One region of the Labrenzia sp. VG12 genome, then DNA from elsewhere that is predicted to be linked to it. Evidence: predicted binding sites of a transcription regulator. Region 1 holds the regulator's gene; each other region holds the start of a gene.

Region 1 (3,641 bases):
CTTCCATGGCCTCGGCGCCCGAGTTCACGAACAGGGCCTTTTCGGCAAATGTCGCCTCGCACAGACGCTGCGCCAGCCGTTCCCCTTCCGGGATCTGGTGCAGGTTGGAAATGTGCCAGAGCTTGGCGGCCTGGTCCTGGAGGGCTTGCACCAGATGCGGATGGCTGTGGCCGAGAGAATTGACCGCGATGCCGGAACCGCAATCGAGGAATCGTCGGCCGTCTTTCGTGACAAGCCAGACACCTTCCCCATGATCGAAAGACAGGTTCGATCTTGCGTAATTTCCGAATAGTGCAGTCGCGGACATAACCTCTTTTATCTCCTCAAGAACGCCCAAATGGCCCCAACGTCACCTTGACGCGGGACCGGCACCTTGTCAGATGCGTTCGGGCCAAAACGCAACGTGCCGCCCGATGAGGCGGCACGCAGCGGAAGTCTTATACACCGCCCCCACCATGGACTGTCAATGGAAATGCCGCTCCAGGGTCGCCGAGGACAGATTTCGTAAAAGTCTCAAGGGCATCGCTTATTTGGGGAAAAGTCCCTTCATCCCCAACTGGTTTGGGTCAAACGGTTGCCTGATAAATTAACGTTATTGTAACCTCTGGGACATCGAACACGAGATCTCGTGCGGCAAATCACTTAGAGGCACTAGATATGCCATACTTAGGCATGCACGCGCATGCTTAACACGGGGTTAATGGCCGCAAGGCGGTCAAATAAAAGGGTGCGGCAATGAGTTGGACAAACGAACGGGTCGAGCTTCTCAAGAAGCTTTGGAGCGAAGGCTTGAGTGCAAGTCAGATCGCTGGCGAACTGGGTGGTGTGACCCGAAACGCCGTGATCGGCAAAGTGCATCGCCTTGGCCTGTCCGGTCGCGCGAAATCCTCTTCCTCCAGCGCCAAGCCGCGCCGGCCGCGGACGGCCGCTCCCAGCAGCGCTGCTCCCAAGAAGCCAACGCAGCAACCACAGAGCATTGGTGCGACGGCCCTGAAAGCCGATATCACGCCGGCTCCGGTTGTCGAAGCCAAGCCGGAAATCGAACCGATCGCCGATGTGGTGCCGATCTCCCAGCGGGCAACGATCCTGACGCTTACCGAGCGGACCTGCAAATGGCCGATCGGCGATCCGGCGACCGACGACTTCTATTTCTGCGGCCGCCAGTCCGAAGCCGGTGTCCCCTATTGCACCTACCACTGCAAGATCGCTTACCAGCCGGTCGCCGACCGTCGGCGTGACCGCAAGGTGGTCGCCAAGGCCGGATAACGGCAGCACCTCAAAGGGCTGCCCTTGTTGAAAGCCCGCCAATCGGCGGGCTTTTTCTTTTTGCGGTTTTTGGCGGCAGGAAGCTGCCGTTTCCGCCATCGTCGTGCCACGGCCAGTCCATGGCGTCCATGCCAGTGCCTTTGGCGAACGTATGGCCCTGCGCAACCGGACCGTCACGGCGTGGCTTGCCGGATCAGGTCCGGCAATGACGGAGCTGAGGCTGGGGTCCCTGTCATGGCCTTCCTTACCTCACTTCAGCCACGCAACGCGTCTGCCGGGATCCTGAAAGCCCAGCGTTCGCCCCTGACCAAATTTGAGAGAAACCGAAAGCTCGCCGGTCCTGGATTTCCGCTTCGCTGCATCCGGAATGACGATGAACTAGGAATATCAAATACAAAAGCCCGCCAAGGGCGGGCTTTTAGATGTCTTGCTCCACGGTCAGCGCTCAGGCGCTGGCCGAGAACTGGTCATTGAAGGCGTAACCGGCACCGCGCACAGTGCGGATCGGGTCCTTGGCCTTGCCCCGGTTGAGCGCCTTGCGGAGCCGGCCGACATGAACGTCCACGGTGCGTTCGTCCACGTAGACATCATGGCCCCAGACACCGTCGAGCAACTGCTCGCGCGAGAAAACGCGGCCGGGCGACGTCATCAGGAATTCCAGAAGGCGGAATTCGGTCGGACCAAGATGGATTTCCTTGGTGTTGCGACGAACCCGGTGCGTTTCCCGGTCGAGCTCGATGTCGCCGGACCGCAGCATGGTCGACACCACTTCCGGGCTAGCCCTGCGCAGGATGGCGCGCACGCGTGCCATCAGTTCCGGAACGGAAAAAGGCTTTACCACATAGTCGTCGGCGCCGGTCGACAGGCCCCGGATGCGCTCAGCCTCTTCGCCGCGGGCTGTCAGCATGATGACAGGCAGACGCTCGGTATCTTCTCGCGCGCGCAGACGGCGGCAGAGTTCAATACCGGACAGGCCCGGCAGCATCCAGTCGAGCAGAAGCAGGTCGGGCAGGCTTTCCCGCAGGCGGATTTCGGCCTCGTCCCCACGGACACACGATTCAACCGCATATCCTTCGGCTTCCAGATTGTATCTCAACAGAAGGCTGAGGGGTTCTTCGTCTTCGACGATGAGCACCTTCGGCATGCATTCGCTCCAATTTCAGCAACCGGCGCAGGGTGAAGGTTGTTGCGCCGGTCGGACCGCTACCGCGACAGGTGTCGAAACTAGGCCGCGCCCGTCTCGTCCACCTTGGCGCGTTCTTCCGGCAGACGATCGCCGGTCACCATGTAGTAGACGTTTTCCGCGATGTTGGTCGCGTGGTCACCGATACGCTCGATGTTCTTGGCGCAGAACAGCAGATGGACGCACTGGGTGATGACCCGCGGGTCTTCCATCATGTAGGTCAGCAACTCGCGGAACAGCGAGGTATAGATCGCATCCACTTCAGCATCGGCTTCCTGGACCTTGCGCGCCGTTTCCGCGTCCTTGCGGGTATAGGCGTCCAGAACCTGCTTCAGCTGAGACAGCGCCAGTTCGGTCATGTGTTCCACACCGATGGCGAGTTTCTTGGACTGCAGATCACTGTCGATGGCGATCACGCGCTTGGCCACGTTTTTGGCCAGATCGCCGACACGTTCCAAGTCGTTGGCAATACGGGTTGCAGCCGTGACTTCCCGCAGATCCTGCCCCATGGGCTGACGGCGCGCGATGATCTCTATCAGCTTGATCTCGACTTCCTGATGCAACGCGTCCAGGCGCACATCGTTCGCGATCGTGGTCTTGGCCAGATCCAGGTCCTGCGAAACCAGAGCATGGACCGCGTCGGCGAAGGCTTTTTCTGCCAGACCGCCCATTTCGGCGATCTTGCCGGCCATAGCCGTCAGTTCCTCGTCATAAGCCGAGACTGTATGTTCAGACATCCTGTGTCCCCTTCAGAATTCGAAAAGCGCTTAGCCGAAGCGGCCAGTGATGTAGTCCTGCGTACGCTTGTCCTTCGGGTTTGTGAAGATGTCCTCGGTCGGACCTTCCTCAACCAGAATGCCAAGGTGGAAGAACGCGGTGCGCTGAGACACACGAGCAGCCTGCTGCATGGAGTGCGTCACGATCACGATCGTGAAGTTTTCGCGCAGTTCGTCGATGAGCTCTTCAACCTTGGCCGTTGCGATCGGGTCCAGTGCAGAGCAAGGCTCATCCATCAGGATGACTTCCGGGCTGACGGCGATGGCACGCGCGATGCACAGGCGCTGCTGCTGCCCACCGGACATGCCGGTGCCCGGCTCGTCGAGACGGTTCTTCACTTCTTCCCAGAGGCCGGCCTTCTGCAGGCTCGAGGCGACGATGTCGTCAAGCTCGGACTTGTTCTTGGCAAGGCCGT
Region 2 (3,641 bases), 2.0 Mb from region 1:
GATCTGGACAGGATCCCCTGCCGCGTCAGCCCCTTGGCGGCCAGAATGGCGAGCGGCACGCTGACCACGACACCTATGATCGTACCGGCCAGCGCCATTTGAAAGGTTTCGACCAGCGCACCGGAGAGCTGCGGCAACCGCTCCAGGGACGGAGGCCAGGCCCGTGACAGGAAATCGGCCATTGCCGGACCACCGGATACGAGCGCGGAGAAGGACCAGCCAGCCCCCTGAAACGACCAGATCACGAAGGCGGCGAGCGCCACGTAGGCCGTGAACTTGAACACACCCGGTCGCTCGAACCGGTCGGGCACCTGACGGGATTTGATGTTTGCTGTCTCAGCCATAGTGCTTGCCCATATCGGCCGCGTTCAGCGCACCGCTTCTCTCGTCCAGCACGATCGCGCCCTGCTTGATGGCCAGAACACGGTCCGAATAGTCGAGCGCCTGCTGCACATTGTGCGAGGTGAACAGGAGCGTAATGCCTTCTTCACGGGTCAGCTGGTGAAAGAGATCCATCACCTCCTGCCCGGCGACCGGGTCGAGACTGGCCACGGGCTCGTCCGCCACGATCATCTTTGGCTGCTGCATCAGAGCCCGGGCAATCGCGACGCGCTGAGACTGGCCACCGGACAGCTGATCCGCGCGTTTCAGCGCGTGGTCAGCCAGGCCGACACGTTCCAGGCAGGCCATGGCCCGGTCTCTCAGACCGGAGGTGGCCAGAAAATGGGTCCAGCCACGCACCCCGCCCCTGCGGCCGAGATTGCCGTGAATCACATTTGTCAAAGCCGACACACGCGGCACGAGATTGTGTTTCTGGAAAACAAAGCCGACATCGGCCCGGACGGTCCTGAGCTGACGCAACCCGGCGCTTGTAATGTCCTGATCAAAAAGCGAGATGGATCCGGTCTCCGGCTCCAGGAGGCGCAGGGCACACCGTAGAGCGGTCGACTTGCCTGCCCCGTTCGACCCGATCAGGGCGACGGATTCCCGTTGATGAACGGCAAAGGAAACGCCGCGCAACACCGGCCGGTTCTTTCCGAAGCTCTTGCAAAGCCCCGTCACTGACAGCTCGCAGGCGCGCGAGGCAATCTCTTTGGCAACGGGAACCACCGGCGCCGGAGCGCCGATGGTCTGAAACTGGGCCTGGGCCATTATTCGCCGATGAAGTTGTCGTATTGCGGGAAGCCGGCGGTGGTATACATGGAGCGCACCAGGTCATAGGCACCATCTTCGATGGCAACCAGGTCCATGCCGCCATACTTGTCATTCTCTTCATGCGCGAGAATGCCGGCGATGATCGCATCCTTGTTGTCCAGGATGGCCTTGCGCACGCCTTCGGCCTTGGCCGGGTCGACATGGGAAGCAACCATCAGCATGTCGTTCGGCAGATCGCCGGACCGTGCGATCACGCGGAAGAAACCGTTCGGTACGCTCTCGTCCTTGTTACGCACCCGCAGCCAGGAATTGTGGTTGGTGCCGATCGCCGCGACGTCGCCCTTCTTGAGGGCTTCATGCGCAATGTTGCGAGAGGTGTGCAGCTTGTTGACGTCCTTGACCGGATCAACGCCATAGTCGGCCATCAGCTGCATCGGGCACAGCATGTTGGATGTGGAACCGATGTCACCGAAGGCAACCTTCTGGCCTTTCAGATCGGCCGGGCGGGTGATGCCGCTGTCGGCACGAACGACGATCGCACAGAAGTAGTCCGGACGGCCGAGACCGATCAGCGGGGTGGCTTCCGTCAGCTTGTTGATGACGATGTATTCAGCCGGACCGGTGACGACAAAATCAACGCGTTTTGCGCGCAACGCTTCGGCGGCTGCCGTCCGGCTGGTGACCGGAAAGAACTCGAATGTGTGGTCGGTGGCATTTTCCAGAGCCTGCTTGAACGGCCCCCATTCCAGCTGCAAGCGCTCAAGGCCCTCAACGTCGGTGACGGCAAGTTTGAATGTGTCGGCAAAAGAAGACGTAAGCGATACAGCCAGGGCTGCAGCCGCGATGGCGGCGGTTTTCAAAAAACGCATGTCGGAAGCTCCTGTTGTTGCCGGGTCAGGTCCGGCAAGGCGCGTGGAGCGTAACGACAAGAGCGGCGTCGAAAATGAACTTATTGTGTAGAAATGACGACAATTACGACAGTAAAACTGACCTGATTTCCAATGACACAAAATACAATTTGATATTACGCTTCAGATTCATGATTTTATTTTTTCACCGGCAAACAAATACATCGAGACTGTCGTAAAACTTCATAAAAGTATAATCATATAGACATCTGCCAAGCGCAGATTTTTGCTAGGTCGCACTCCGGTTTTGGAGGGCGTAATGCTTGTCATTGAGCAATTATCGAAGAAATTCGGGGACCTGACCGCAGTGGACGCAGTGTCCCTGGCAATCCCCAAGGGACAGATGGTAGGCGTCATCGGACGCTCGGGCGCAGGCAAGTCGACCTTGCTGCGCATGATCAACCGGCTGACAGATCCGAGCACCGGCACGATCGTCAATGACGGCCAGGATATCACCGCCCTGAAAGGCCGTGACCTGCGCCTTTGGCGGGCCTCCTGTGCCATGATTTTCCAGCAGTTCAATCTGGTGGAACGGATGGATGTGCTGACCAATGTCATGGTCGGCCGCATCGCCCATACGGGTTTCCTGCGCTCCATGAGCCGCAGCTTTACCGACGAGGATCGGACACGGGCCATTGAGGCGCTGGATCGGCTGGATCTCGCCCCCCAGGCCCTGCAGAGGGCCGGGACGCTGTCCGGCGGCCAGCAACAGCGTGTCGCCATTGCCAAGGCACTGGTTCAGAACCCGCGCATCATGCTGGCAGATGAGCCCATCGCTTCGCTCGACCCGGCCAATGCCACCCGCGTGATGGACGCGCTACGCGAAATCAACCGAACGGACGGTCTCACGGTGCTGGTCAATCTGCACACGCTGGATACGGCCCGCGCCTATTGTGAACGCATCATCGCCATGCGCGATGGCCGGGTGCATTTCGATGGCACGCCGGAGGCGCTCACGACCGAACGCGTCCGTCAGATCTATGGCACCGACACGCTTGGCGCCGACATCGACGAGAGCGTGACTTCTACCGCAATCACAGACGTTTCGTCCCAGCCCGCCAGGCAGGCGGTTGGGGCCTGACCGCGCCAGGCCGGGCTTCCCGATCAAGCGCAACAGGGCGGCATGTGCCGCCGATGAGCCGGATATCCGGCGCAACAGGAGCATCACCATGAAGGCACTCTTCGCAGCAGCAGTTTCCGCAGTCGTTCTGGCCGCCTCCCCGGCCCTGGCTGACAGCTGGAAAGACCAGTACAAAACCCTCAAGTTCGGCATTCTGTCCGGCGAAAACGAGAAAGACCGGATCGCTCGCTACAAGCCATTTGAAGAATATCTTGAAAAGGAACTCGGCGTCGAAGTCGAGATCTTCACCGCCGGCTCCTATGACGGTGTGATCCAGGCGATTGCCGCCGACCAGATCGAATTCGCGTTCCTTGGCTCGTCTTCCTATGCAGCTGCCTACACCGAAACCAATGGCGGTGTCGTTCCGCTCCTGACCCGTCTCAACAAGGACGGTTCCACCGGTTACTACTCCGTCGTGATGGTTCGTTGCGACAGCGGCTACACCTCCCTGGACGATC
Region 3 (3,641 bases), 2.4 Mb from region 1:
CACAGGAGAGCGGACCGCGCCAGCAGGAAATTGTCCGGGTGTCAATTTAGCCGTTTGCGAAGACGGGACCAGCCGGGAGTTACTCGGCGGCCTTGGCGTCGCCGTGGACGCTGTTGTAGATGTCCCGCGCCTCGATGCAATTGTCCAGGAACTGACGCGCGCTGGCGGCCCAGGTATAATTCAGGGCGATTTTCCGGCAATGATCCCGGGGAATGTCCAGAGAGGCGATCGCGGCCTCGCGAAGATCTTCGGACAGCACGCCGGCACCGGTGTCACCTATCACGTCGAGCGGCCCCATGACCGGATAGGCCGCCACCGGAACACCGCAGGCGAGTGCCTCCAGCATCACGTTGCCAAAGGTGTCTGTCAGCGAGGGGAAGACAAACACGTCCGCGTCGGCATAGTGGCGGGCAAGCTCCTCGCCCACCTTGGCCCCGGTGAAATGGACCTTTGCATATTCCCGGCGCAGGCTGTCCAGTTGTGGCCCGTCGCCGACGACCACCATCGAACCGGGCAGATCGAGATCCAGGAAGGCTTTGATGTTCTTTTCAACGGCGACCCGCCCGACATACATGAAAACGGGGCGCGGCAACTCTTCAGGCAGAACCGAGCCCTCATAGGGCTTGAAAAGCTGCTCGTCGACACCCCGGGACCAGCGCATCAGGTTGTTGAAACCGCGGTCCCGCAAGTCCTGTTCCAGCGAGCGCGTGGCCACCATGCAGCCACAGCCGGCATTGTGGAACCGCCGCAGCCAGCTGTAGGACCAGGCCAGGGGAACCGGCAACCGCGCGGAAACATATTCGGGAAACCGGGTGTGGTAGCTGGTCGTGAACGGACGCCCGGTCTTTTTCGCAACACTGGCGGCCAGCAGACCCAGCGGTCCTTCTGTTGCAATGTGAAGGTGCTCGCAGCCATGTTCTTCGATCTTGCGCCGAACGATGCCGCGATGGGTCAGGGACAGCCTGATTTCTGGATAGGTCGGGCACGGCAGGGTCTTGAATTCCTGCGGGGACAGCACTTCGACCCTGACACCGATGGCCTCAAGCTCTTCCGCGGTGCGTTCCAGCGAGCGGACCACGCCGTTGATTTGCGGATGCCAGGCATCCGTCACGATAAGAATGGAACTCATGCGGCGACCGGTGCTTCCTTGGATTTCGGCCGCACCGCTTTCGTCTGGGTCTTGTCCACCCATCTGATCACCTCAAACGTGCCATCATGGTGCTCGGCGACCGCTGTACAACTCTCTACCCAGTCACCCGTATTGATATAGTGGATCCCGTCGAGATCCCTGTCGGCCGCGTGGTGGATGTGACCGCAGATCACACCGTCAACCCCCTGCCGGCGCGCTTCGTCGGACAGCGCCTCTTCGAACCGGCCGATGAAACTTACGGCGTTTTTCACCTTCAGCTTCGCCCAGGCGGACAGGGACCAGTAGGTCAGTCCAAGGTTCCTGCGCACAAAATTGACCCAGGTGTTGATGCCAAGGGCGGTCACATAGGCCTTGTCGCCGAAAAAGGCCAGCCACTTGGCGTGCCGGATAACTACATCGAACTGATCGCCGTGGATCACCAGGTAGCGCTTGCCGTTGGCGGCCTCGTGAATGATGCTGTCGGTCACCTCGACACCACCGAAATGGGTACCGAGAAAACTGCGCAGGAACTCGTCGTGATTGCCGGGGATATAGATGATCCGGGCTCCCTTGCGGCCCTTGCGCAGGATTTTCTGAACCACATCATTGTGCAGTTGCGGCCAGTACCAGGACCGCTTCAACCGCCAGCCATCGGCGATATCGCCGACCAGGTAGATGGTCTCGGCGTCGTGATCCTTCAGAAAGTCGAGCAGCATCTCCGCCTGGCAGCCGCGCGTGCCAAGATGAACGTCCGACAGAAACAATGCCCGGTAATGCCGCGATCCCTCGGCGGTCGACATGGCAATTCTCCAAATTCCTATTGGGGCGCTATAGACGCGATTCAAGTATCACTATTATGACAATTAAGCCGTCTTCCTTCCCTGATTTTGTTTTCCGCCTTCATGATTAATACGTGGACACGCGCCGGATTTACATCGCGATGTCTCAGCGGCAGGCCCGTAGCAGCTTCCCGTTTGACACTGCGCGACCTGAGCGTCCACAAAGACGCTTAAAGTGATCGGACGGGAGACATTCCATGGACCTTGGACTGAAGGGCAAAAAAGCAATCATCTGCGCATCCAGCCGCGGGCTCGGCCGGGGCTGCGCCGAGGCGCTCGCCGAAGCCGGCTGTTCCGTCGTCCTGAACGGGCGCGACGAAGCTGTTCTGGCGGAGACGCGGGCGGCACTGGAGACCCGCTTCGGCGTTGACGTCACCGCTGTTGCGGCCGATGTCTCGACCCAGTCAGGCCAACAGGCCCTGCTTGCCGCCTGTCCCGACCCCGACATTCTGGTCAACAACAACGGTGGCCCGCCCCGCAAGGACTATACCGAGCTTGATCGCGAGGCGCTGATCAGCGGTGCGATTCAGAATTTCGTAACGCCGGTAGAGCTGATCCAGGCGGTAACGCCCGGCATGAAGGCACGCGGTTTCGGCCGTGTCGTCAACATCACTTCGCTCTCCGTCAAGATGCCGATCGAGGGTCTCGACCTCTCCAGCGGCGCGCGCGCCGGCCTGACGGCCTTTCTGGCGGGTGTCTGCCGCCAGCTTGCCCCGCACGGCATCACGATCAACAACCTGCTCCCTGGCAAGATGGATACCGACCGGCTGAAGGGTGGCTTCACGCGCACGGCTGAACAGACCGGCAGGAGCCTCGACGACATCCGCGCGGAACAGGCCGCCGGCATTCCGGCCAAACGCTTCGGCAATGCGGAAGAATTCGGCCAGACCTGTGCCTTCCTGTGCTCCCGGCACGCCGGCTACATCACCGGCCAGAACATCCTGATGGATGGCGGGCTCTACCCCGCGGCGTTTTGAGGGCGGAGAGCCTCCCTCTCACACAGGTCATCGAAAGCTTATGCCGAGGTTCGACGCCACGACGCCGGTGGCGTCGCTGCCTTCATTGATCCCCACGAGCACAAATTGATCCTCTTGCTTTTGAACAAGCGCTCCACCGCTGCCACCACGCGTGCTTTGGCAGGTATGTCGGAGCTCTGTGCCCACTTTTGAAACAATCGTGCAAAGGTTGGACGTATCGCACCTTCCGCCATGCAGGAAGTTTTGAAGGTTGTTCATCTCCGCCATGGCGCGCCGGTGCATGGAAATCGCGTTGAGGCCGCAAAAGGCGGTTGGCTCAAACAGGACCGGATCTGCCGCCTGGATGGTTTCGAAACGAGCCTGGAACGCGATCGGGAACACCCGGGCATCCAACTGGTCGAGCTCTGATCCGTCGTCAGGCCGCCGCGCGGGCGCCGCAACCAGATCCATGCTGCGCGGCGCTCGAAATCCAACGGCCTGATTGTCTCCGTCGATACAGTGCTCGGCCGTGAACGCGAGTTGAACGAGCGCATCCTGGCCACTTGCCACATAATTCTCAGGCATTGTCGCGACGGATGCGGAGCAAACAGCTTCGCCTGTGTCTGCGGACAGGATGCCATTGAATGACAAATGGTCTGCACCGGCAAGGAACGCACCGTCTCCAAAACAGGCGTCAACATAGGTAGCTTCGGCGGT
Region 4 (3,641 bases), 630 kb from region 1:
AAAGATCACGTCACCCTCCGGCATCAGAAGGTGCTGTAACATCGTTTCCAGCTTGTCGAAGGCCTTGGCAAGGCAGGCTTCAGCTGTCTCCGCCGCTGCATACTCATTCCAAAGCGCCAGCAATTCGGACGCGGTGTCCTGCGGGAGAGTTGCACACAGGGAGCGAAAGTCCCGACGTTCCCGTTCCTCACGATCATCTTCAGCCGTTTGCGAAGGGGCGGGGACGTCACCGGAGATAGCCTCGCCAAGGTCATGGACAAGGCACAGTTTCAACAGTCTGGGTATGTCGAGACCTGGCAGGTCCTTCTCAAAAACAAGCACCATCAGTGCGAGGCGCCAACTGTGCTCGGCCGTGCTTTCGGGCCGGCCGCTGCGTGTCGTCCCGGAGCGCAGCGTGTCTTTCAACTGCTCTGCAGCCTGGAGGAAGGCAAGAAGGCCGGTCAGTCTTTCGCAGGAGATAGCTGCGGGTTCATTTTGGTGAAGTGTTTTGTCCATACGCCAAAAATAGCGACCTGGCGGATCGGCAGCGAGCGTGTGAATAAATTATGCACCGCCCTCCCACGCACCTATGACATCGCAGATGTACGATCCGCACGCACCAGTCGTGCAAAGCTGCCGTCGGCGAGGGGAAGACGGGAGATACGGACAGAGCATTCCGGAATGGTCATCTCGGGAAACTCGACCCGCTCGGTTTTGTACAGGATGTCCGGACCGTCCGGCTCGTACCAGCCATTTTCTGCCAGCGATTGCTCGGCCGCCCGGATGCCGTCGGAGGCAAAGCGCCACAAAGGCCGATTCAAGTATTCCGACACCGGAGCGCGCCGTTCCTTCTCGCGGCCAGCTGACATTGCCAGCAGCCTGTGGGTCAGGTCACAGACGAGGTGGACGGAATCGGACGAGCGGCTCACAAGGTCAAGCAACGCCCGGTCCGCCGCAGTTGAGGGGCGTGCGCGCAGCAGCTGGGTGATTTTCAGAAGGTGCCGGCCGTCAGGCTGGGCATGGCCACTTTCCCATCTGGAGATCCGCGCCTGGGAGACGCCGAGCTCATGCGCCAGCACCTCTTGCTTGACGCGGTTCAGCGCCCGCCATCGCCGAAGAGATGGGCCGAGACTGGTCTGGAGAACGGCAGTTACAGTGGGCATACGCCAAGTCTAACGCGAATCGGCGGCGAAATCAGCTCACTCCGAGGCGCATGCCCGATCCGGGTCAGCGATACTTCTCGATAAAGGCATCGATGGACAAACTACGGAAATCCGGAAGCCGTTCCTTCAGCTGGTCGTGGTTCCAGTCCCACCAGGCAACATCCATCAGGCCCTGTTCCTGCTCGGCCGTGAAGCGTCGCTTGATTTCCTTCGCGGCGACACCGCCGACCACCGTATAGGGAGCAACATCCTTGGAAACGACCGCACCGGCCGCAACAATGGCGCCCGTGCCGATCGTGACACCGGCCAGCACCGTCACATTGTGGCCAATCCAGACATCGTGGCCGAGGGTGACCCAGTCGTCCTTGCGCCATTGGAAGAAGTCACCGTCATCCTCACCGAGTCCATAGGCGGCAGCGCGATAGGTAAAATGGTGCTGGGAGGCGCGCCAGGTGGCGTGATTGCCCGGATTGAGCCGCACACGGCGCGCAATCGAACAGAATTTGCCGATGGTCGACCAGACAACATCGCCGTCCTGGACGATGTAGGAATAGTCGCCCATCTGGCTTTCCCGCATATGCGTGTGGGCGCCGACTTCCGTCCAGATCCCAAGCTCGCAATTCATCACACTGGCATCGGGATGAACATTCGGGGCTTCGGTGAGGCTGGGCTTCTGGTGCGGCGCTGACATGGTGTTTCCGATGTTTGATGTGAGAGGCGGGACCGGTTTGTAGACGGTCGGCAGGCAAGATCAATGACAGTTTAATGACGGTCCTGTGACTGTTTTCAGTTTTTTCAACTTGTGAACAGCCGCCATTGGACGGCCCGGACATGTGAATATTTAGATTGGCGGCAAATCATTCTTGAAAAACTTTGATGGCCGAAGAGATGGTCACGATGGTCCGAAAGCCCTGAGCGCGTTGCGGAAATCCAGCCGTGTCACGGTCCGGAATCCGTTTAACGCAGCGGCATGTCATTGATCTGTCATAAATTTTTGACGTTTCAGTCAAGGGACTGTCATCCAAATGTAACGGTTCAATGGCTCTTGTCGCCCAGCAATACGAACAAACACGGACAGGGCTGGCGCGTGATTCAGTTTCAGGAAGTCACCAAGACCTTCGGGTCTCGGACCGCGGTCAACAAAGTAAGTTTTAATATCGACCAGCCACAGATGGTCGGCATTATTGGCCGCTCCGGCGCCGGCAAATCCACCTTGCTGCGCATGATCAACCGGCTGACGCCGGCGACCTCCGGTCAGATCCTGTTTGAGGGCCGCGACATTCTCGGCCTGCGCGGTGGCATGATGCGCCGCTGGCAGCGCGACTGCGCCATGGTGTTCCAGCAATTTAATCTGGTCCCGCGCCTCGATGTCTGCACCAATGTGATGCTCGGACGGCTGAATGGCCACGGCACCTTGAAAAGCCTCTTCAACGTTTTCAGTGCAGATGATGTGAACACGGCGCTTGCCGCGCTTGACCGCCTCGGCATTGCGCAGGAAGCGACCAAGAGGGCAGAAGAACTGTCCGGCGGTCAGCAACAGCGCGTCGCCATTGCACGGGCCCTGATGCAGGACCCGCATATGTTCCTGGCCGATGAGCCGATCGCCTCGCTCGATCCGATGAACGCTAAGATCGTCATGGATGCGCTGCGCGAAATTCATGAGCGCGACAACAAGATCGTGCTTTGCAACCTGCACACACTCGACACCGCCCGCAGCTATTGCGACCGCGTGATCGGCATGCGGGACGGTTTCATCGTTTTTGACGGCAAGCCCGAAGAACTTACCACGAATGTGGCACGTGAGATCTACGGCGCCGATGAAAGCTTCAACGAGGCAGCAACCTCAACTGCCATCGATGCCGGCAAGTCCGGCGCACAAGAATCCGCTGGTGCGATGACCCCGGCGGCAGCAGCGGTCTGATCCGGCTGCATACCTTATGACGTCATCAAGTTTGAGAACTCTCGGGGAGTGTCCCACATGAAAATCGTTGCTAAAGTTGCTGCGCTGGCCGCAGTCAGCATGATCGCTCTGAACGCCTCTGTTGCAGGTGCTTCTGAAATCACCGAATTCCGCATCGGCATCCTGGGCGGCGAAAACGCTTCCGACCGTCTGCGTGCCTATGAGTGCCTCGAGCAGAAAACCGCTGATCTTCTCGGCGTTCCGGTCAAGTTGTTCGCACCGGCCGACTACAACGGCGTGATCGAAGGCCTGCTCGGCGGCAACCTCGACCTGGCCTGGCTCGGCGCTTCCAGCTACGCGAAAGTCTACCTGACCGATCCGGAAGCTGTTGACCCGGTTCTGGTCAAGGTCAACGTTGACGGTGGCTACGGCTATTACTCCATCGGTTTTGCCCGCAACGACAGCGAGATCAACTCCCTGGAAGACATGAAGGGCAAGGTCTTCGGCTTTGGTGACCCGAACTCCACGTCCGGTTACCTGATCCCGTCCATCGCCATCCCGCAGGAAGGCTACTCCATGACCGCCGGCGAATATTTCGG

The links. The regulator PhoB, encoded in region 1, activates phosphate uptake and scavenging genes when phosphate is short. The targets are predictions, from matches to a motif close to TGTCATNNANCTGTCAT.
Region 2: a site for PhoB is predicted at 2,245-2,261, ahead of phnC (phosphonate ABC transporter ATP-binding protein). Genes of this name have one in related genera too.
Region 3: a site for PhoB is predicted at 1,975-1,991, ahead of CHH27_RS10420 (UDP-2,3-diacylglucosamine diphosphatase). Genes of this name have one in related genera too.
Region 4: a site for PhoB is predicted at 1,897-1,913, ahead of CHH27_RS01955 (DapH/DapD/GlmU-related protein). Genes of this name have one in related genera too.

The regions. Positions count from the first base shown of each region.
Region 1 is NZ_CP022529.1:5,770,591-5,774,231, reverse strand. Features, by position in the region: gene CHH27_RS26665 (aspartate aminotransferase family protein) at 1-307, opposite strand, end outside; gene CHH27_RS26660 (GcrA family cell cycle regulator) at 736-1,266, shown strand; gene phoB (phosphate regulon transcriptional regulator PhoB) at 1,712-2,410, opposite strand; gene phoU (phosphate signaling complex protein PhoU) at 2,491-3,186, opposite strand; gene pstB (phosphate ABC transporter ATP-binding protein PstB) at 3,217-3,641, opposite strand, start outside.
Region 2 is NZ_CP022529.1:1,805,489-1,809,129, forward strand. Features, by position in the region: gene phnE (phosphonate ABC transporter, permease protein PhnE) at 1-344, opposite strand, end outside; gene CHH27_RS08360 (phosphonate ABC transporter ATP-binding protein) at 337-1,152, opposite strand; gene CHH27_RS08365 (phosphate/phosphite/phosphonate ABC transporter substrate-binding protein) at 1,152-2,024, opposite strand; gene phnC (phosphonate ABC transporter ATP-binding protein) at 2,323-3,144, shown strand; gene phnD (phosphonate ABC transporter substrate-binding protein) at 3,233-3,641, shown strand, end outside.
Region 3 is NZ_CP022529.1:2,231,326-2,234,966, forward strand. Features, by position in the region: gene CHH27_RS10415 (glycosyltransferase family 1 protein) at 80-1,129, opposite strand; gene CHH27_RS10420 (UDP-2,3-diacylglucosamine diphosphatase) at 1,126-1,929, opposite strand; gene CHH27_RS10425 (SDR family oxidoreductase) at 2,166-2,945, shown strand; gene CHH27_RS27615 (hypothetical protein) at 2,973-3,641, opposite strand, start outside.
Region 4 is NZ_CP022529.1:418,848-422,488, forward strand. Features, by position in the region: gene CHH27_RS01945 (HD family hydrolase) at 1-495, opposite strand, end outside; gene CHH27_RS01950 (helix-turn-helix domain-containing protein) at 567-1,142, opposite strand; gene CHH27_RS01955 (DapH/DapD/GlmU-related protein) at 1,207-1,833, opposite strand; gene phnC (phosphonate ABC transporter ATP-binding protein) at 2,230-3,063, shown strand; gene phnD (phosphonate ABC transporter substrate-binding protein) at 3,121-3,641, shown strand, end outside.